DNA from 2 places in the Brassicibacter thermophilus genome. Region 2 is predicted to be linked to the other one. Evidence: riboswitches for the same ligand, from Rfam matches in the RefSeq annotation. Region 2 holds a riboswitch; the other holds the start of a gene.
What was found. Region 2 has a riboswitch for glycine ahead of gcvT (glycine cleavage system aminomethyltransferase GcvT). Riboswitches for the same ligand answer to the same signal wherever they lie in the genome.
Positions count from the first base shown of each region.

Region 1 (11,644 bases), 650 kb from region 2:
CATTAATCTATTAAAATATTGTAACAAATACTCTCATTAGGTTAGTTAATATTAATATTAAAAATTTTTACAAATGGGTGATGAAAATAACTCATCACCCATTTATTTGATATAATTATTTTAAAGTACTTAGTAAAATTAGTCTTCAAATACTGTTTGACCATCAATTTCAGTTTGTAACGCAGTTAGAGCTTTTTCTACTAATTTTCTTCTTAAAGCCTTTTCTTCTGTAGGGTCAAGTTTTGGATTCCCTAATGGATGTGGTATAGCAATTGTTGGAACTATTCTGTTTGCTCCTACAGTCAGTGAAATTGGTACTACTGTACACATATGAACAACTGGTATTCCAGCTCGTTCAATTTCCTTAACCATTGTTGCACCGCAACGTGTACAAGTACCTCAGGTTGAAGTTAATATAACTGCGTCTACTCCATCAGCAACTAGTTCCTTACCTATTTTTTCTGCAAATGCTTTAGCACTTGCAACAGCTGTTCCATTACCCACTGTAGCATAATAGTACCTATGAAGTTTACCAATTTTCCCTTCTTTTTCTAGGTCTCTTAATACATCAACAGGCAATACCCTATCAGCATCTTCATTTGCATATACTGGGTCATATCCACCATGTGCTGTTTCGTGTGTATCAGCAGTTAAGTCCATAATCCCTTCAATATCATATTTGCCATATTTTGAAGCACTTGAAGATTCAATATGATCTGGATTGTGTTTTGGAACAATACCACCAGAAGTAACTAGTGCTATTGTAGCTTTTGATAAATCTTTTATTGCTGGGTTTGGATCAACTCTATCAAAATCAGGCATTGGAAATTCTGTTACAAATTCTTCACCTTTTAGCTTTTTAACTAACATTTCAACGGCTCTCTCAGAACCTCTTTTTTCTTCAAATATGTTTTTTCTTAATCCTCTTGAGATATATCCTTCTTCATTTGGTGTTCCAATTTTTTCACCTTTAGCTAATTTTAAAGCTAATGGTGCCATTTTCTTAACAGCATCCCTCATCCCTGCAGCACTATTCTTTGTAGAAACTATATAAACACTCTTTTTAAACATATCTGCTCCAGGATTTTCAACATACATACCAGTTAGTACTGGGATTCCTAGTTCTTTATTAATAGCATCAGTTATAGTACCACATGCAACACCATATCTACCTGCATTAAATGCTGGTCCAGCTATAAATAAATCAGGATTAAGCTGTTTTACCATATCAATGATTGTTTTTTTAGCTTCCTCTATATTTTCATTGAAATAACTATCTCCACAAATAATAGTAGCAATTATCTCTGCTTCATCACCAAATTTTGCATTTAAAGCCATTCCTGGACCTACAGCACCATCTCTCATTTCAGGTTTATAATCGGCTTTTTCTTCTCCACCGATTCCAGCAAAAAATTGGTTTATATAATGTACAACTTTAATTTTACCCATTTGACTTCCCCCCTCTCTAATTATCGAGTTTAATATTAGTCATTAAATTTGCAATATTCTTTTCTAATACTCTTCATTTCTTCAATTATTTCATCTACATCAAGAACCATTTCCATCATACCTATTTGTTCATCATATACATCAGCATCTACTTCATTCTTAAATTCTGGTTCAACTGCATGATATACTCTAAGTCCTAACTGGACTCCTGCCAATGGACCTGCGAAGGTTGGGTCTCCAGCTGTTACAGTTTCTGCTGCCAATCCAGCTGCTTCTGCTTCTGCTGCCCCTAATACTACAACGATGTTTTCTGCACCGTATTTTTCAGTTAATTCCTTCACTCTCTTCTGATTTTCTAGGTCCATTGCGCCTGCTGCAGTTCAGACAAAGCATTCTGTTGATGAGAATACTACTTCTGCACCAGTAGTTTTTAAACATTCTTCCATTGCTGGACCTGGTATTCCATCTCTATCGCCTATAATGATAACTTTCTTACCATCATAAAATCCCATTTTTACACTTCCTTTCATTTTTAATTTTTGTTAGACTAAAATTCTCTTGCAGTTAATTTATTAAATCCAAGTTCATTAGTTGCTCCAGTTATAGCTTGTAGTTCTACAACTATTGAACCATCTTTTTTCAAACTACCATCAAATCCTCCAGCTATTACATCAACAACATCTACATGACCAATAACTTTGTCCATTGGAGGTAATTCAATAGTTTCATTTGCATTACCACCAGTAACAACAGCATTAGCAAGTGGATCTGCATCAGCTAATGATTGAGACGCTCCGTCTCTTCCTGCATATTCATCTGTTATTATTACTGTTTTAATGCCTTTCTTTTCTATTTTTACACAATTCATAATTAAATCTGTATCTGGGTTACCAAAACCTTCTTGAGAAATAATAACCCCATCTACTCCTAAATACTCAGCTAACTTAGCTGCCCAATTTGAAGATCTTTCCTTATCTGCAAGGTAAACATTTTCATTGGTAATTATTACACCAACAAAGTTAATCTCTTTTCCATGCTTTTCATATAAATCATGGATAACTGGATTATTTAGATGATGATATGTTGTGTTCTTATCACATGCAGAAACACAGTTACCGCTAATAATAGCACCATCCATAATCTCTGTTGGGTAAAGCATAGTTGATAAAGTTTGTTTAGCATCTACACCATAAACATAAGTGTCATGAAGTAATCCTTGACTTTGAAGCATTTGTACATATGCTACCTTTGGTAAATCAGGGTATTTTTCTACACTTTTTAGCAAAGGTAAAGTTTCATACGTTTTTATTTCATCTGGTGTGATATTTTTTCCTAATTTACCAAGATAAACAGCTGCTTTTAATCCTGCCATCCTCACAGCTCTTTCATGATCATGCTGCTTTAGGCCTTCTACAGGTTCACAAATAACTACTACATTATTTAACTTGGAAAAAGGAGTGTATTCTGCTCCAGGCCCTGTCATATCAATGATTCCTTCTTGAAAACCAACTATTTTCCCAGTAGTTACAACAGCAGCACCCTTCAACACATGAGTTCTTCCAGAACCAACAGTTTCAACCTTTGAAATCACTCCTGGGAAAATACCACCTGGACCATCAACTTTTACCCTTGGTTCAATAACATCCTTTACAGGAGTTATTCTTATGCTTTCACCAGGTCTTGCAAGCTCTACATCAACACTTTTTAAATGTTCATCTTCCATTAACAAGCTAATAAGTTCTTGCTTGTTCACATATAATGTACCATTTTCTACTTTTGATTGATCACCAAATTGTACATCTTTGATAAAAATATTACCTAGCTCTAAGCGCATAAAGCTCACCTCCCTTAATATTTCAAATAAATTGTATGTTTATTTGAACCCCAAGTGATTATTTATCACTTGAAGTTAAAAACTATAAATATTTTTTAATCATAGCTTCAACATTTTCTGGTGTAGCGTCATCTTTTACAACTTCATCTATTTTTTCACCATCTTTGTATATAGCTATTACAGGCAATCCTAGAACTTTTTGTTTAATTGCAAGTCTTCTTGCTTTAGTTGTATCAAGTTTACAAAACTTAATTTTGTCCCCATATTTTTCTGATAATTTTTCAACATGTGGCATTAGTGCTTTACAAGGTTCACATCCTTGGCTCCAAAAATCAACTAATACATAACCTTCAGCCTTTAAAACTTCATCCTCAAAAGTATTTTTATCAAGTACTAACATTTATAATCCCCTCCTAACTTTTTTTAAAAATTATTTTCTATGTATTTTTCAGCTTGAGTAGCAGCAATAGCACCATCAGCACAAGCAGTTACTACTTGCCTTAATGATTTAACTCTGCAATCTCCTGCTGCAAATACACCTTCAATGTTTGTCTTCATATTCTCATCAGTTACTATATATCCTCTTTCCATTTTCACGATATCATTAAATAACTCAGTTTTTGGTAAATATCCAATGAATACAAATATGCCAAATGTTCCATCTTCTTCATTAGCTACAATTTCAGTTTCTTCTCCAGTTTTCTTGTTTTGAAGTATCATAGACTCTACTATGCCATCACCTTTTATTTCTTTAACTACTGAGTCCCAGATAAAATCAATTTTTTCATTTTTAAATGCTTTTTCTTGAATTGATTTTGCAGCTCTTAATTCATCTCTTCTGTGAACTATAGTTACCTTTCTAGCAAACTTAGTTAAGTATATTGCTTCTTCAACTGCTGAATCTCCTCCACCAATAACATAAACATCCATACCTTCAAAGAAAGCTCCATCACAAGTTGCACAGTATGAAACTCCCTTTCCAGTTAATTCTTTTTCTCCAGGGCAACCTATTGGTCTTGGCTTCGCTCCTGTAGCAATGATTACTGATTTAGCTTTGTATTCTCCTTTTTTCCCTTTTAAAACCTTAATTTTTTCACTAAAATCCACTTCAATAATTTCATCTAATTTTCTTTCAGCACCAAATTCCTCTACTTGTTCAACCATCCTTGCAATAAGTGATGGGCCACTAGCATCTCTTATAGAACCAGGGTAGTTAGCAACTTCTTCAGTAGTTACAATTTGCCCTCCAGCTTTTTCCCTTTCAAGTATTAATGTTTTCATTCTAGCTCTTGCAGCGTATATCCCTGCTGATAATCCTGCAGGCCCTGAACCAATAATTACCACGTCATAAATATTATCCATATTAATTCACTCCTTTTTATTATTTTCTTTCTTATTTTTTTTACTATCCATATAATTTGATAACAAAATTAAGTTACTATGAGTATTTTTGTTAATTTTTTACCTTTATAAGTATACTACCTTATTAATAACATTTTTTACATTTATGCTCCTAATGTATTATTGACACTATAGACTTTTATTAATTACATTTTCAATTAAAGATAAATCTATTACTTGAAAATCTTTCAAAACTCTTTCGGTCCAACAAGGAGTTTTTTTATTTTTTAAAAATTTACTTGTTGCAGCCATGCTATCCTCTATTAGTTTTAATGATTTATAATCCAAATTTTCTTTTCCTTTTTTTATAATTACAGTTTTATAAGGTGTTTCATTTGGTTTAACACTTCCAGACAGAGGATGTGTCAATAAAATATAGCCTCTATGGATATAATCCCTTATAATTTTTAATATACCCATGTAATCAACTTTATAAAACTCAACATTGTAAATGTTACTATATCTTTCCTTCACTAAAGGATTATTAGTAATTATTAGTAACTTATTCAAATTTTTCATCTCCCATATTCCCATTCAATTTCAATGGTTTGCATAAAAAAACAGAATAGAAAAACAACAATGTGCCCTTCTACTCTGTTTTTGACCTGAGAGTTTCTTCTTTTCAGAATTGCTCCTTCGGTGGAAATACACTTTCCAGAGGACTGTCAAAATGCGGTTCTTTTGCCTGAGAAATTCATCGTAGAATGGCAAGTTCTACAACTTGTTCCTTCGGCGCCAAACTTAATTGGTCTCTCCCGCATTTATCTCACAGTCGAAAATCAATATTAATTTTTTTTATCTATAACTTCTATACATATTATAATATATATTTATCAACTATACAATACCTAATTTGTATTTTTTTTATCAAGCATAGTACTTTTTTATTGATACTGTATTTTCTACTCAATCTAATAAATCTAATATATATAATGCTATATTAGAAGAGTGATCAGAAACTCTTTCAAGATTACTAATAATATCTAAAAAAACAACACCTGAAGCTGGATGACACGATTGTTTATTTAATCTATCAATGTGATTTGCCCTATACTGTTTTTCCATTAAGTCAATTTCTTCTTCATATCCTTTTACCTTGGTCGCAATTTCAAATTGTTTAGTTTCAAAAGCTTTTATAGCAGTTTTATAAACATATAAAACTTTATTAAACATAATTTGCAGCTCCTCAAGAGCTTTTTGAGTAAATTTTAAATTATTATCAACAGCATATTGTGCCAGCTCTCCTAAATTATCCGCATGATCTCCAACTCTTTCGATATCATTTACTGCATTAAATAGCATATTTACTATATTATGTTGTTCATCAGTTAGTGGTGCATTTGATAATTCAACAAGATATTCTGTTATATCATTTTCTAATTGATTAATAACTTTTTCTTTTTCAAATACTTTATTAATAAGCTTATTATCTTTTTTGAAAAAAGCTTCGGATGCAGTTAACAGATTATCTTCAGCTATTTTAGCCATCCTAAGTACTTCCTTATAAGCTTGACCAACTGCTATTGAAGGAGTTTCTATAATTCTAGTATCTAAATATTTTAGTCCTAAAGTCTCTTCAACTTCACCAGGCACTATTTTTATTGCAGCTTTAACTAATAATCCAGCAAAAGGAAACTGAATTATTAAATTTATCAAGTTAAACAAAGTATGAGCATTAGCAATTTGCCTCTCTACATCAAATTTTGAAATATTCATTACTAATTCTTTTATAGGATACTGTAAAACTGTCATGAACAATATTGTACCAACTAAATTAAATAAAAAATGCATGATTGCTGCTCTTTTAGCTGTTTTATTAGCCCCTATACTAGATAATAATGCAGTTGTTGTAGTACCAATGTTATCCCCATACAATATTGGTAATGCAATATCTATATTTATAAATCCTTGACTTGATAATGCTAATAACAACCCTATAGAAGCACTACTACTTTGAACTATTGTCGTAAGTGCAAAACCTACAAGTATTCCAAGAAATGGGTTATTTAAACTTAACAAAATGTCGTTAAAAGCTTTAGATTGACTTAGAGGTTTTAAATGGCTTCCCATAAAATCCATTCCAATGAACAATATACCAAATCCAATTAGTATTTCTGCAATTTCTTTATTTTTTTTCTTTGAAGAGAAAAGCCAAATTCCAACTCCAATTGCAACTACTACTGGAGCTATGTCAGTCAATTTAAACGCTATTAGTTGAGCAGTAATAGTTGTCCCTAAGTTAGCACCCATTATTACACCTACAGCTTGATTTAAAGTCATTAGTCCTGCATTTACGAATCCAATAACCATAACCGTCGTAGCACTACTACTTTGGATAATCATAGTTACAACAGTACCTACTAAAACTCCCGTCAATCTGTTGTGTGTTAATATTTCAATTAATTTTTTTAGTTTGTCTCCTGCAGCTTTCTGAAGGCCTGTTCCCATAATATTCATTCCATATAAAAACAAACCTAGCCCTCCAAGTACTCCAAAAGCAATATCCATTTTAAACCTCCTAATTTAATGTGTCGTATAAAATCATGATTGCTACATTGGCATCATAGTATAGGGTAGGATGGATAGTACAACATATATCCACAAAAATACACCCATAATATAATACTACATATTAGAATAAGTTTTGTTAAATCTATGTTAATTTTATTAAAACATTAATTTTTTAATAATAAATTTTGTGATCTTAAATTTTTGTACCACCTTTTTAACTTTCAAAGTTACAAATCTATAACAATCATGAAATTTCTTCAATTTATATTAAATCTAAAAAATCCAACTGTCTTAAGGCTTCGTATACTATTATAGCTACTGAATTCGACAAATTTAACGATCTCGCCTTTTCATTATTTAACATTGGTATTCTTATCGTCCTATCATAATTTGCTTTAAGTAGATCCATTGGAAGTCCAGCAGTTTCTTTTCCAAACACTAAAAAACATCCGTCAAAATATTTCATATCTGCATAGTTTTGGCCTCCTTTAGTTGTTGCATAAAAGAAACTGTCCTTACCATATTTTTCAAGTAGTTCATCAAAGCTATCGTAATAATGAATATCTAATAAATCCCAATAATCTAAACCGGCCCTTTTCAAATATTTGTTATTTAATGAAAAACCTAAAGGTCTTACAAGATGGAGTGATGCTCCTGTTAAGGCACAAGTCCTCGCTATATTACCTGTATTTTGAGGTATTTCTGGTTCCACCAATACTATATTTAAACTCATATAATCACCTCTTAAAATTAATTTATATCTATAAAAATTATATCATAGAATAATTATCAAATATTTATTTTATGTTAATAAAAAGTTTTCTTCTTTTTCCTTAATAAGTATATAAAAAATGGTCCGCCAAATAACGCTGTTATTATACCGACTGGAATTTCCGTAGGTGAAATAATAGTTCTAGCAATAGTATCTGCAAATATCATAAATATTGCTCCAGCCAATGCAGAAGAAGGAATGAGAATTCTATGGTCAGGTCCCACTAATAATCTTACAATATGAGGAATAATTAAACCAACAAATCCTATAATACCACTAGTAGAAACAGCTAATGCAGTTGTAAATGAACAAATAATCAAAATATATATTTTAATTTTTTCAACCTCAACTCCTAAATTTTGTGCAGATTCTTCCCCAGTAAGCATAATATTTAAATCTTTTGCAAATATATTTAATAATAATATTGAGGCAATCATGAAGGGACATACGGGAAGTAATTCATTCCATCCAGTTCCAGAAAAACTGCCTAAAGTCCAAAAAATTATTCTTGTAACATCTTTTTGATATATAACCATCAAAAAAGACATTACTGCTGTAAAAAATTGTCCTACTGCAATTCCAGAGAGAAGTAAAGTAGTAGCAGGAACCTTATTTTTTACTTTTGAAATGAAGTATACTATAAATGTAGATATCATAGCACCAACGAATGCTGCAAAAGATATACTAGAAAACCCTAAAACCATAACTGTAGTTCCAGTGATAATGGCAATTGTAGCACCTAAAGCAGCTCCAGAAGAAATTCCTATAATATATGGATCAGCCATAGGATTTTTAAATATGCCTTGAAAAGCAGTTCCTACACTAGATAAAGAAGCCCCAACCAATGCTCCTAACAAAAGTCTAGGTATCCTCACTTTTAAAATAATTATTTTATAAGAATCAGGTATATCTTCTACATTTATATTATTAATAAAAGGTATCTTGCTTAATACGATTTTAATTGTATCAGCAATAGTAATATTTGCAGAACCAATAGTAGCAAATACAGCAATAGCTAGTAATAAAGCAAATATTAAGGAAGACAGCACTATTTTCCATTTGTGTCTTCCTACTAATCTAATCTTCATGATAATCCCTACTTTTTTGCAAATTATTTAAATAGATCTGGATGTAAAGTTTTTGCAATCAGTTCAAGTCCATCTACTATTCTTGGTCCTGGTCTTGAAACTATATTGGGATCCAAAATGTATATTCTATCATTTTTAACAGCGCTCAACGCTTCATATCCATTATTATTTTTTATGCTTTCAACAGTTTTGTCATCGCTATATTTATTAGCTAAATAAACATCAGGATCTCTCTCTATAAGCTTTTCTATATCAAATTGTGGATATGGTCCTTCAGCGTCGCTAGCAATGTTTTCTCCTCCTGCTAGAGTAATTAGTTCATCAATAAAAGAACCTGGCCCTGCTGTAATTAACGGCTCATCAGATACTTCATAAAATACTTTTACTTTCTCAGCATCTTTAACAGTATTTATTATATAATCTCTCTTACTCATCATATCAACTGTTGTTGTTTTAGCTAATGCTCCAGCCCCTGTAATTTTTCCTATCTCATTTATAAGGTCAATTACCTCGTCTATAGATTCAGGTTCATAGCATAAAACTGAAATTCCTGCATCCCTAAGCTGTTTATTAACTTCTTCATTACCTGGCCCATATTGTAATACCAAATCAGGACTAAGTTCAATAATTTTTTCTACATTAACAGAAAAAGCATCCCCAACTTTTTCTTTATTTTGTGCTTCAACAGGATAATCACACCAATTAGTAACACCAATAATTTTATCCTCTAAACCCAGTTTGAACAATATTTCTGTATGACTTGGTGCCAATGATACTATTCTTGAAGGCTTTTTGTTTATTGTAGTTGTATTCCCAAAGGCATCAGTTACTTCCATAGGATATTTTAAATCTTCATTACTAGTTTGATCATTTTCAATTATTTTATTATTATCATCTTCTTTCGTACTAACACAACTTGTAAAAATACTAAGCACTAATAGAGTTATTATTAATAATAGTAAAATCTTTCTGTTCTTCATATGTATTCTCCCTTCATAATTTCTCGTAAGTTACTATAAAATTAATATTTTAAAAAGTTGTATAGTTGTATAATTATTACATCATTATAATTTAATAATTAATAATTTTTTATACAATATCCTCAAACATTAAAATAATATCAAACAATAATATTTTATTCAAGTTGCCATTATAGTCTGATTTAATATGCCTTTGTCCACTTAGAAATATTATGACACGCTTAATTAATCTTTTTTCTTTTAAACTCTTCTTTTACAATTTTATATTTTAAAACCTTAAAATTTTTTATTAAAAGAGTATATACGTTTTTTGCTAATCCAATATATCATTTAACATAATATTTCTTGTTTTTTTTATATACTGTATTTCCTTCAAGAGATAAAAGCTTTGCTTTTATCTCTAATCCTCCTCCATATCCAACTAAATCACCATTACTACCAATCACCCTATGACATGGAACTATTATAGAAATAGGATTTTGATTATTAGCATATCCCACAGCTCTACTATATTTTTTATTCCCTATTGCTTCAGCAATATCACCATAAGTACATGTTTCTCCATAAGGTATTTTAATAAGCTCATTCCAAACTTTTTTTTGGAAATCAGTTCCTATTAAATGTAAAGGTATGTCAAAACTTTTCCTATCACCTCTAAAATAAGAGAGCAATTCGCTCTCTAAATCACTCCATCTATTAACAGAATATGTTTTTAAATCAAAATATTTTTCACACCATGATAATAAACGTTTTTTCCCTCCAATAGGAAGAGTTAAATTGGCTAACCCTTTTTTTGTATATCCTATCCATAATACTCCAATAATAGTGTTAATATCAAAATAGTAAATCTGCATTAATTATTCATCATCTCCTTTGCAACTCTCCACTGTTCTCTTGCCATTTTTTCTATTTTTGGGTTATCTTTAATTTCATTCATACTAACCACTTTATTAAACCAAGATACTGATTCATCAGCATGTCCAGTTCTCCTATATAATTCACCTATTAAATATCCTAAAGTAACCTCATCCATATCACTATCTAACAAACTATCTTTATAAAATGCTTCTTCATACAATCTTAGTGCTAAATTTAAAAATCTAAATTCTTCGTTATCTCTTTTCATTCTATATAACCACCCTAATCGTAAACATATACTAGCAAGTTGTAGCCTATTTAATTTAAGAATTTCACCACAGTACAGTGCAAGTTTATATGCTTTAATTGCATCATCAATATTTCGCTTTCTTGAAAAGTCTTTTTCTTTCCATTTAGATGATACTTTTTCTCTAATTATCTTTTTCCCTTTTTCATCAATATTGTTAAATGTTTTTTCCATAGCAGAATAACCACACTTTGGGCATACAAACACACCATATTTTATTGGATTTTCACCTATATAATAAGTAAAAAAATCAGTATCAATTTTTTCAATCTTTAGTTTGCTAATTTTTGCTTTGTAAGTTGTAAAAGAATTACTACAAACAGGGCAGTTTAATTTTTTTTCGTATAATTCTTCCATGTTACTATTCCTCCTACGTATATTTAATAATTTTTCTTAATCCTTATGTTCTTCATTTATAACGTCCAATTTTTCAGGACCAATCTT
Region 1 is NZ_AP042446.1:1,367,843-1,379,486, reverse strand. It holds gene grdB (glycine reductase complex selenoprotein B) at 139-1,449, opposite strand; gene grdA (glycine/sarcosine/betaine reductase complex selenoprotein A) at 1,485-1,961, opposite strand; gene ACZ41D_RS06500 (glycine/sarcosine/betaine reductase component B subunit) at 1,997-3,283, opposite strand; gene trxA (thioredoxin TrxA) at 3,366-3,683, opposite strand; gene trxB (thioredoxin-disulfide reductase) at 3,707-4,645, opposite strand; gene ACZ41D_RS06485 (GrdX family protein) at 4,814-5,194, opposite strand; glycine riboswitch at 5,348-5,452, opposite strand; gene ACZ41D_RS06480 (Na/Pi cotransporter family protein) at 5,591-7,192, opposite strand; gene trmL (tRNA (uridine(34)/cytosine(34)/5-carboxymethylaminomethyluridine(34)-2'-O)-methyltransferase TrmL) at 7,458-7,928, opposite strand; gene ACZ41D_RS06470 (FecCD family ABC transporter permease) at 8,003-9,055, opposite strand; gene ACZ41D_RS06465 (ABC transporter substrate-binding protein) at 9,079-10,035, opposite strand; gene ACZ41D_RS06460 (methylated-DNA--[protein]-cysteine S-methyltransferase) at 10,362-10,889, opposite strand; gene ACZ41D_RS06455 (DUF2225 domain-containing protein) at 10,889-11,557, opposite strand; gene ACZ41D_RS06450 (VanW family protein) at 11,594-11,644, opposite strand, start outside.
Region 1: linked by a shared signal. The riboswitch ahead of ACZ41D_RS06485 (GrdX family protein) and the one ahead of gcvT (glycine cleavage system aminomethyltransferase GcvT) in region 2 are both predicted to bind glycine.

Region 2 (11,644 bases):
TTACTGAACCAAATATTGAATTAGGTCATAAACAAGATGATTCTGCTTTAAAAATATTAAAGAAACAAGTAACAGATAGCTTTAAAGCAATAACAGAAAACAAGAAGATAGGTTTTTTCATAATATTTACTGAAATAATACTGGCCTTTGGGACATGCTTATTTTTCTATCTTCAAAATTATTTTAAAAATAATGGTCATACAGAATTTTATATAGGAATAGTATTTGCCCTTTCTTCACTAGCTGAAGCCTTTGCAGCTTCACAAGCTTTTAAAATCGAAAAAATAATTAAAGAAAAAGGGATATTGATAGTCATGCCCATTCTTACAACTGCTTGTGTATGGGGAATCGCTATAGGAAAATATCCTGCAATATTTTTCATAGCTATGATGGCTATAGAAGGTTTAATATATGTTACTATGAGTGATTATATAAACAAACTAATTCCTAGCAAAAATAGAACTACTATATTATCTCTTTCAAGTATGGTATTTAGTTTTTTCATGATATTCATATTTCCTTTAATAGGAAAATTGGGAGATATGTATTCATTAAATACTTCTTTTGCATTACTAGCAATAGCAGGAACAATTTTATCTATATTAAATATATACTTAATTTTAAAAATAGAAAAAAGCAAGTAAAGATGTCTATTTCATTTTTGTATGATTCTGTTTTTGATAATAGGTATAGGTATGATTGTCATATTGAAATTTATATTTATTTCTCAAAGGAAACTAGAAAAACTATGTAAAAAACTTTGGGCTGACCCAAAGTTTTTTACATATCCCATATATCATTTTTGGAAACAGAAACAGCAAATGCTCCTGCTTTCAAAGCATTTATCACATCATCCTTCGTAGATATCATTCCACCTGTTATAATTGGAGAAAGGATGTTTTCCTTAATTTTTTCAATAACACTAGGTATAATGCCTGGCATTATTTCTACAGCATCAGGCTGGTTTTCTTTTGCCATAGAAATAGCAGTATTTAATGATAAAGAATCAATTAAAAAAAATCTTTGTATAGTACATAATCCTAATGCTTTGCTGTACTTGATCAAATTACTTCTAGTAGTTATAATACCATGTGGTTTATCATCTTTACATATAAATTCCAATGCAGCATGGTCACTTCCGAGTCCTTCTATCATATCAATGTGAATAAAAACAATTTTATTACTTTCTTTCACCGCTCTTATCTTTTGTTTGAAATTCATAATATTAGACTTTAGAATAAATATTACTTCACAAGGGCTTTTTATAGCATCATTAAGTTGCTTTTCATCTCTTACTGCTGCTACTATAGGATTCTGATTGAATTTACTCCAAATAATATTATCCAAATCTACACCTCCAACTTTAATTTTGTGTCTTAAATATGATTCTTTGACCATATAAGAAAATATAGTTTATTTAATTTAAATTATAATATTCTTCCTAGCAATACTCCATTTACGCTAGCCTGCATAAGTCCTCTAGTTATACCTGCTCCATCTCCACCGACGTATAAATTTTTAATATTTGTTTCAAAATTTTTGTCAGTCTTTACTTTATTAGAATAAAACTTAACTTCAACTCCATAAAGAAGAGTTTCATCACTTGCAAGTCCTGGAGTTACATTGTCCAAAGCAATTATCATCTCATCAATATCTTTCAATAGTCTAAATGGTAAAACCAAACTCAAATCACCTGGTACTGCGTCTGTTAATGTAGGAATGATATTATTTCTGTATAGCTTGTCTTCCGTAGTTCTCCTTCCTCGTTTGAAATCACCATATCTTTGTACTAAAACCTTATTACCAGAAAGCATATTTCCAAGTTGTGCAATATGTTTGCCGTATTTAATTGGAGAATTAAAAGGTTTAGTAAAATGTTTTGAAACCAATAATGCAAAATTAGTGTTATCTGTCTTTAAAGCATCGGATTTATAACTATGTCCATTAACTACTGCTAGGTTATCATCATAATACTCAGTAGCAACTTCCCCCCCTGGATTAGAACAAAAAGTTCTTACTTTGTCGTCAAAGGTAGGAGTATAGTAAACAAGTTTGCTTTCATACATTACTTCATTAAGCTCTTGCATAATTTCATTTCTTGTTTCAACTCTAACTCCTATATCTACAAGTCCTGTCTCTGTTTCTATATTATATCTCACACACATATCTCTAAACCAAGCTGAACCTTCTCTTCCAACACTAATTATAACCTTATCTGCATAGTAGTCTTTATCAGCCCTTACACCTTTAATTTCATTATCTTCAATTATTAATTCCTTAACAGGATTCCTAAAAGACATCTCCACTCCAAGCTCTTCTAAATACTTTTGTATATCAGAGTATATGGAGTACCCTACCTCTGTACCCATATGTCTTATAGGGCATTCGATAAGCTTTAAGTTGCTTCTTATAGCCTTCTTTCTTATTTCCCTAATCTTGTCTTTTTGTTCTACGCCATATACCCTTTCATCTGCTCCAAATTTTAAATATATATCATCAACATACTTTATCATCTCAATTGTTTTAGTATATCCAATATACTCTGGTATCAATCCACCAACATCAGGAGATAAAGATAATTTTCCATCTGAATATGCACCTGCTCCTGCAAATCCAGTAGTTATATTGCATGGATTACATCCGACACATTTTTTTAATTGTCTTTTTGGACATTTTCTTTTTTCTATTGAATTACCTTTTTCCAATAAAAGTATCTTTTTATCTTTATTTCTCTTTTTTAATTCCATTGCTGCAAATATCCCTGTAGGACCAGCTCCAACAATAATCACATCATATTTCATGATTTTACCTCCTAATATAAAGATAACTTATTAATATGTTATTATAAATATTTCAAAATACATGACCATATATATAATATCATATAAATATATCCAATGTATTTTGTGTTAATAAATAAAAAAATCGTGGAGTAAACATGTCATCATCTTTCCTTTATTTTTGTAAGTAATGTTATTCAAATTATGATATAATGTTTTAAGAAGTATAATTTTAGGCAATAAATATTAAGGGGTGATTAACATAAACAAAAAACACAGCTATTTCCGCCTATTGCCTTTGCTAATAGTGTCTTTCATTTTGTTTAGGATTATTAATAATCCTAAATCCTACGATTTATTTACTAAAATAATAAATCCTTTTGTATGGGCATTTTTTATATCTTATTTATTAAATCCAATTCTTGTAGGTTTAGAAAACAAATTTAAACTTAAAAGAGTTTGGAACATACTTATAATTTATATTATGTTTTTTGGTATCATAACTTTGGTTTTTACTATAATCACACCTAGGATAGTTGAAAGTATTAAAAATATTGCAAATGATTTTCCAAATTATATTAAATCAACGGAAAAATGGATATCATCTCAACCTGATACTATTAAATACCTAGACAAATATGGAGTTATAAATTATATTGAAAAAAATATTAATACTTGGATGGAACAAATAAATCAATCACTAAATTCAGTAATAAATAAAACTATTTCTCAAGTAATAAATATAACATCTGCTGTATTTAATTTTATTTTAGGAATAGTTATTTCCATATACATCTTAAAAGATAAAGAATACTTTAAAAAACATGGAAAAAGAGTAATCTATGCATTTTTCAATCGAGAAATGGCTGAAAGTATAATTGAAAACGGAAGAGAATTAAATGAAATATTTTCAAAATTTCTAGTTGGTAAGTTTATTGATTCATTAATAATAGGCATTATTTGTTTCATTGGGTGCACTATAATAAAAACCCCTTATCCTTTGGTAATGGGAACAATAATAGGCATAACAAATATGATCCCTTATTTCGGACCTTTTATAGGTGCTATACCTGTTATCCTTATAACATTATTCTATAACCCAATTAAAGCTTTATGGGTTGCAATATTCATATTAGCTCTACAACAATTTGACGGTCTATATCTTGGACCTAAAATTATGGGGATTAAGGTTGGTCTTAGACCTTTCTGGATAATATCTGCTATAATAATTGGTGGAGGATTATTTGGAGTCATGGGAATGCTATTAGCAGTCCCATTTGCAGCATTATTTAAAGCAATGATTAAAAAATTTGTTAGCAAAAAAATTAATGATAAAAATATCATTGTTAAATAAGATAATTAAGCTACCAATTATAATTGGTAGCTTAATTTATGCTTTAAATTTATTTATCTTTTCCTAGGTGCTACATGTATAGCTTCACCTTTAAGCCCTAATACAGCTTCAACAAAAGCCTCACTTAGAGTAGGATGAGCATGAATAGTGTTTTTGATATCGTCTACATTCAATTCCTTATTTATTGCTAAAGTTCCCTCATGTATTAAATCAGATGCATGAGGACCTATAATATAAACTCCTAATATTCTGTCATCATCTGCATTTGAAATAACCTTTATAAAGCCTTCTGTTTCTCCCATTGCTAAAGCTTTACCATTTGCGCCAAACATAAATTTACTTACATTATAATTTATCCCTGATTCTTTTAACTCATCTTCAGTTGCTCCTACAAACGCGACTTCTGGAAAAGTAAATACACAATTTGGCACAATATCATGTTTATTGTGAGGATTTAATCCCATAATCCTTTCAACTACATAAATGCCTTGATGAGAAGCAACATGAGCTAACTGTATTCCTCCATTAACATCACCTATAGCATATATACCTTTTATGTTTGTCTCATAGTTTTCGTCTACTTCAATCCCTTTTTCACTATATGCTATACCAACTTTTTCAAGGTTTAATCCTTTTATTAAAGGATTTCTTCCTGAAGCTACTAACACCATATCTGCTTCAACTTCTATTTGTTTTGGTTTTGTTTTATACTGAGCTTTAACCAATAATCCGTTTTCTGTCTTTACTATCTCTTTTGCTCTAATATCAACATAGACGTCTATTCCTCGTTTTTTCATAAATGAAGGAAGTCTTCTGCATATATCTTTGTCAACATTTTTCAATATTCTAGAAGCTATTAGAGTAACTTTCGAACCCATACCATTAAAAATACTTGCAAATTCTACTCCTATTACTCCTCCTCCTATTACAACAAGCCTCTTTGGAATTTCTTTAAATTCTAATATACCGTCGCTATCTACAACTCCTTCTAAATCTATTCCCGGTATATCTGGCATACAGCTTTCAGACCCAGTAGCAATAATAATATTTTTTGCTGTTATGTCTTTTTCTTCTCCTTCATTTGTCTTTACATGAACAGTATTTTTATCTATAATAGTGCCTGTACCAGAAATAAATTCAATATTTTTATACGATGAAACTAATTTCTCTATCCCACCTACTAGCTGCTCAACGACATCTCTTTTCCTCTGTTGAATCTTATGTGCATCAACATTAAATTTCTCTACACTTACTCCAAATTGCTCTGATTCTTTCATCATGCTAATTACTTCTGCATTTCTAAATAGTGCTTTAGTAGGTATACAGCCTCTATTTAAACAGGTGCCACCCAAACGCCTGTTTTCAATAAGGCACACATCTGCACCTAATTGAGCTGCTCTTATAGCTGCTACATATCCCCCTGGGCCTCCACCAATAATAATTAAATCCTTTCCCATAACACTCGCCACCTTTGTTAATTTTTATACTAACATTCTTTCTTCCATTTTAACACAGGATTCCTTGCTGCAAAAACTTCGTCTACTCGTCGTACTACAGTGTTATGGGGAGCCTCCTTTAATGTACTTACATTTTCTTCTGCTTCCTCAGCTATTCTAATCATAGCGTCAATAAACTCATCAAGAGTTTCAAGGCTTTCTGTCTCAGTAGGTTCTATCATTATTGCTTCACTAACAATAAGAGGAAAATATATTGTTGGAGGATGATATCCTAAATCTAATAACCTCTTAGCTACATCCAATGTAGTTACTTCAAGATCCTTACCTTTAAGCCCTGCTAAAACAAACTCATGCTTACATACATTATCTATTGGAAGGTTATAATAATCTTTTAGTTTTTCCTTTAAATAATTTGCATTGAGTACAGCCATTTGACTAGCTCTCTTAAGTCCTTCTCCGCCCATAGATAATATATATGTGTAAGCTCTAACAATAACGCCAAAATGACCATAAAAACTCTTTACCTTACCTATAGAATCTGGTCTATCATAATCAAGGATATATCTATCGCCTTCTTTTTCAATCACAGGTACAGGTAAAAATTTAACTAAGTCCTTTCTTACTCCTACAGGACCGCTTCCAGGCCCTCCTCCTCCATGAGGAGTTGAAAATGTTTTGTGAAGATTTAAGTGAACTACATCAAATCCCATGTCTCCAGGTCTTGTAATACCCATTATAGCATTAGCATTTGCTCCATCGTAGTATAATAATCCTCCAGCCTCGTGTACTAACTCTGCTATTTCCTTTATATTTTTCTCAAATAATCCTAAAGTATTTGGATTTGTAAGCATCAAACCTGCAACTTCATCGTCTAGTACCTCTTTTAAACTATCAATATCAACTAATCCTTCTTTATTTGATTTTACTTCTACTACATCAAAACCGTTCATCGATGCACTAGCAGGATTCGTTCCATGTGCCGAATCTGGAACTATAATTTTCTTTCTCTTCATATCTCCTCTACTTCGATGGTATGCCTTGATTATCATAAGCCCTGTTAACTCTCCGTGAGCTCCAGCTGCAGGTTGTAAAGTAACTCTTTCCATTCCTGTTATTTCTGATAGAAATCTATCTAACTCATACATAAGCTCTAATGCACCTTGTACTGTATCTTCTGGCTGATATGGATGTATATTTGTAAATCCTTTTAATCTAGCCATATCTTCATTAATCTTAGGATTATATTTCATTGTGCATGACCCTAATGGATAAAATCCAGTATCTACTCCATAATTTTTATTTGACAGCAAAGTAAAATGTCTTATTAAGTCTACTTGGCTGACCTCTGGAAGATCTAGTTCTCTATTACTTAAATAATCCTTAGGTATAGCTTCTTCTATATCTATATCAGGAACATCACATTCAGGTAAAGAATAGGCTACTCTACCAGGCTTAGAAATCTCAAATATCAATTTATCATACTTTTTCATTCTATCCCCTCCAATACCTTTACTAGATCATCTATTTCGTTTTTTGTTCTCTTTTCAGTTACACAATAGAGGAGAGAATTTTTATACTGGGAATAGTTCTTAGAAAGATCATACCCTCCAAGTATTCCATTGTAAATTAATTTTTTATTTATCGTTTCACTACTTATCTCACTGCTTATTGCAAATTCCTTGAAGAAAGGTTTTTTAAATGTTGCCTTATATTTTCCTAGCTTTGTAATTTCCTTAAATGCATAATGAGATTTTTGAACACACTGCCGAGCTACTTCTTTAATACCTTGTTTCCCCAAAGTTGAAAGGTAAACTGTCGCTGCAAGAGCGTTTAATCCTTGATTAGAACATATATTTGAAGTAGCCTTTTCTCTTCTTATATGTTGTTCTCTAGCTTGAAGGGTAAGAACAAATGCTCTATTCCCTTCTTTGTCAACAGTCTGCCCTACTATTCTACCTGGCATTTTTCTCATCAATTTTTTACTTGCTGCCATAAATCCTAAATAAGGTCCACCATAGTTTAAGCTATTACCTAAAGATTGACCTTCGCCAACTACTATATCAGCACCATATTCTCCAGGAGATTTTAATATTCCTAGAGATATAGGATCTACACTCATTATAAGCATTGCTTTTTTCTTACTATGAGTAATTTTTTCAACTTCATCAATATCTTCAATTATACCGAAAAAGTTCGGATTTTGTACTATTACTGCAGCTATATCATCAGTTATTTCACTTTTCAAAACTTCTAAATCAGTAACTCCTTCTTTTTCTTCTACTTCAACTACTTCAATATCACGACTTTTAGCATATGTCTTTAATACAGCTATTGATTCCGGATGGACAGTTTTTGAAACGATTACCTTGTTTTTTCGTGTTTGAACTGCTGCCATAATAGCTGCTTCAGCTAATGCACTTGCCCCATCATACATAGAAGCATTTGCAACATCCATACCTGTTAAATTACAAATCAAAGTCTGATATTCAAATATGACTTGAAGTGTCCCTTGACTTATTTCTGCTTGATATGGTGTATATGCTGTATAAAATTCTGACCTTGAAATAACATGGTCTACAACAGAAGGTATATAATGATCATATGCTCCTGCTCCTAAGAAACAAACTAAATCGTCTGTACTTCTATTTTTTTTGCTTAATGCTCCTACGTGCTTTCTTATTTCTTCTTCTGACATTGGTTTTCCAATGTTTAACTCTCTCTTTAATCTAATCTCATCAGGAATATCTTTAAATAGATCTTCTATCGAATTTAATCCCAAACTATCTAGCATCTTCTTTTCATCATCAGCAGTGTTGGGTATATATGGGAACATTTTATGCCTCCTCATCACATAATTTTTCATAATCCCCTGGTGATAGTAATTCATCTAATTGTGAACTATCTTTTATCTCAACACATATTAACCAGTTTTTATATGGGTCTTCGTTTAATAAACTTGGTTCATCAATTACTTCTTCGTTTATTTCTAAAACTTTTCCATCTATAGGCATATATGAATCTGAGGCAGCTTTAACAGATTCAATTACTGCAAATGATTCTTCTTTGCTAAATTCATCATCTACTTCTGGAAGTTCAACATAAACTATATCTCCTAAATTATGCTGTGCAAAGTCTGTTATACCTATATAAGCCTTATCTCCTTCAACCTTTACCCATTCATGATCTTTTGTATAAAGCAAATCCTTCAAAATATTCATATAAATTCCTCCTTTATTATTTTATACATATTTTATACATATATTTTACTACATTTTAAAAATAAATTCATGATAATTAATAGTAATTATAAGCAAATAATTTTAACTCTTTAATTATATATACCTTACTTTTAAAATCCGTTTACCTATAAATAAATTAAATATTGTTTATTTTTTGTTAATTTGAGAAATTAAAATTATTTCTTATAGTTTTTCTTATAAAAACGTTTGTCAATAATTTCTGCTTTGACAGGTTTTTTTCTAATCATTATCTCTATTTCATTACCTAACTTTGCGTATTTTGATTCAATTAAAGCTAATCCTATATTTTTCTTTAATGTAGGTGAAAAATATCCCGTAGTAACAAATCCAATTTTTTTTCCTTCAACAAATACATCATAAAATTCCCTTGGAATACCTCTTCCTTTCATCTCAAATCCGACAAGTTTCCTTTGTAATCCTTCCTCTTTTTGTTTTACTAATGCGTCTTTACCGATAAAATTTTCCTTATTGAGTTTTACAAAGTAACCTAACCCAGCTTCTAATGGTGTAATGTCCTTAGAAATCTCATGCCCATAAAGAGGTAATGTTGCTTCAAACCTTAATGTATCTCTTGCACCTAGCCCTGCTGGTTTTAACCCAAGCCCTTTTCCTACATTTATAATTTCATTCCACACTTTTGAAATTTGGTCATTGCTTGTGTAAATTTCAAATCCATCTTCTCCAGTATATCCTGTCCTCGACACTAAACATTTTACCCCAGCAATATTTACATCTCTATTGCAATAGAAAAATTTAATTTGGGATAAATCTGTATCTGTAAGTTTTTGAAGTATCTCTTGTGCCTTAGGGCCTTGAAGTGCTACTTCAGAAATTTGATCAGAAACATTTAATATATCTACATCAAATTCAGCTTTATTGTCAAGCATCCATTGGTAGTCTTTGTCAACATTTGCAGCATTTACTACTAGATAATAGTGTTCATTAGAAAACTTATAAATAAGTAAATCGTCAACTACCCCACCATCAGGATAACACATAAAGCTATATATTACTTGGTTGTCATTAAGAGTCGAAATATCATTAGTTACTAGATTTTGAACATATTTAAATGCATCCTTTCCTTTTACCTCAATTTCTCCCATGTGAGATACATCAAAAATACCTGCTTTAGTCCTTACTGCATTATGTTCTGGTATTATTCCCTCATACTGAACGGGTAATGACCATCCTGCATAATTTACTATCTTGCCACCATGTTTTAAATGAATTTCGTAAAGAGCTGTTTTTTTAGAACTCCCCATTTTACTTCCTCCCTCCTTATTATTATTCTTTCTACAAAATTCTAAATTATAAACATATTTTTCTTTTAATTAATTATCATAACATTAATAATATGCACTAAAAAAAGGATACATGTATATCATATATCCTTTAAAATAATAAAGGGACATGATATACACATTTAGATATGTTATCATATCCCCTGTATGCAAACCTGAGAGTTTCTACAGATAATACTGTATTGCTCCTACGGTGTCATTTCTGAACTTTCCAGAGGTCCATCCAATAACGATACTTTTGCCTGAAAGATTCTATGTACACAAATACATATTGCTTCTTCGGCTCCCAAAAGGGCATCTCTCGTTACCTTCATCTGGTATAATGTTTTATTGTTGAACTCATTTTCATGATAATATATTTTTCTGAAAACTTCAACACTTTTTTTGTTATAATAAAAAAAATATGATATTATAAAAATGATAAACTTGTATAATTACTGCAAAATTTCTTAAATTATTTTATTATGCAATTTCCTCAAACCATTAAATTAAATACCTATACATCTTATTTAAAAGGAGGCGTACATATGCAATACAGGAGTTTTACTAAGGATAATTTGAATATGTCAGTATTAGGATTTGGCTGTATGAGATTACCTATAATAGATAATGACCAAGGTAAAATTGATGAAAAAAAAGCTATTGAAATGATAAGATATGCAATAGATAATGGAGTAAATTACATAGACACTGCTTATCCTTACCATAACAAAAACAGTGAAATATTAGTAGGTAAAGCTTTAAAAAACGGATATAGAGAAAAAATTAAGCTTGCTACTAAATCACCTGTTTGGCTAGTAAAAGAACATGAAGACTTTGATAAGTACTTAAATGAGCAACTTGAAAAACTTAATACAGACTATGTAGACTTCTATCTTTTGCATACTTTAAATAAAAAATTATGGAATAAGATAAATGAGCTAAAAGTATTTGACTTTGTCAAAAGAGCTTTAGATGATGGAAGAATAAAATATATAGGTTTTTCATTCCATGATAATATCGAGTTGTTCAAAGAAATAGTTGATTCATACGACTGGGATTTTTGCCAAATACAGCTAAACTATATGGATGACAATTACCAAGCAGGTATAGAAGGATTAAAATATGCTGCTTCTAAAAATATTTCAGTTGTAGTAATGGAACCAATAAAAGGTGGGAAGCTTGCTAAAAAGCCTTCAAAAGAAATAGGCGAAATATGGGAGAAAGCTAAAGTGAAAAGAAGTCCTGCAGAATGGGCACTAAGATGGGTTCTTAACCACCCAGAAGTAAAGGTTGTTTTAAGTGGTATGAGTACAATTGACCAAGTAAAAGAAAACATAAAAACTGTAGAAAATGCATTGCCTAATTCATTAACTGTAGAAGAACTAGATTTGATTAATAAAGTAAAAAAAATATACAATGAAAAAATAAAAGTTGGATGTACTGGTTGTAATTACTGTATGCCTTGCCCAAATAATGTTTCTATACCTGATGTATTTGAACTTTATAATAA
Region 2 is NZ_AP042446.1:714,063-725,706, reverse strand. It holds gene ACZ41D_RS03475 (MFS transporter) at 1-644, shown strand, start outside; gene ACZ41D_RS03470 (glycerol-3-phosphate responsive antiterminator) at 781-1,347, opposite strand; gene ACZ41D_RS03465 (NAD(P)/FAD-dependent oxidoreductase) at 1,428-2,801, opposite strand; gene ACZ41D_RS03460 (AI-2E family transporter) at 3,034-4,134, shown strand; gene lpdA (dihydrolipoyl dehydrogenase) at 4,188-5,591, opposite strand; gene gcvPB (aminomethyl-transferring glycine dehydrogenase subunit GcvPB) at 5,621-7,081, opposite strand; gene gcvPA (aminomethyl-transferring glycine dehydrogenase subunit GcvPA) at 7,078-8,424, opposite strand; gene gcvH (glycine cleavage system protein GcvH) at 8,426-8,809, opposite strand; gene gcvT (glycine cleavage system aminomethyltransferase GcvT) at 9,007-10,113, opposite strand; glycine riboswitch at 10,293-10,370, opposite strand; glycine riboswitch at 10,373-10,466, opposite strand; gene ACZ41D_RS03430 (aldo/keto reductase) at 10,680-11,644, shown strand, end outside.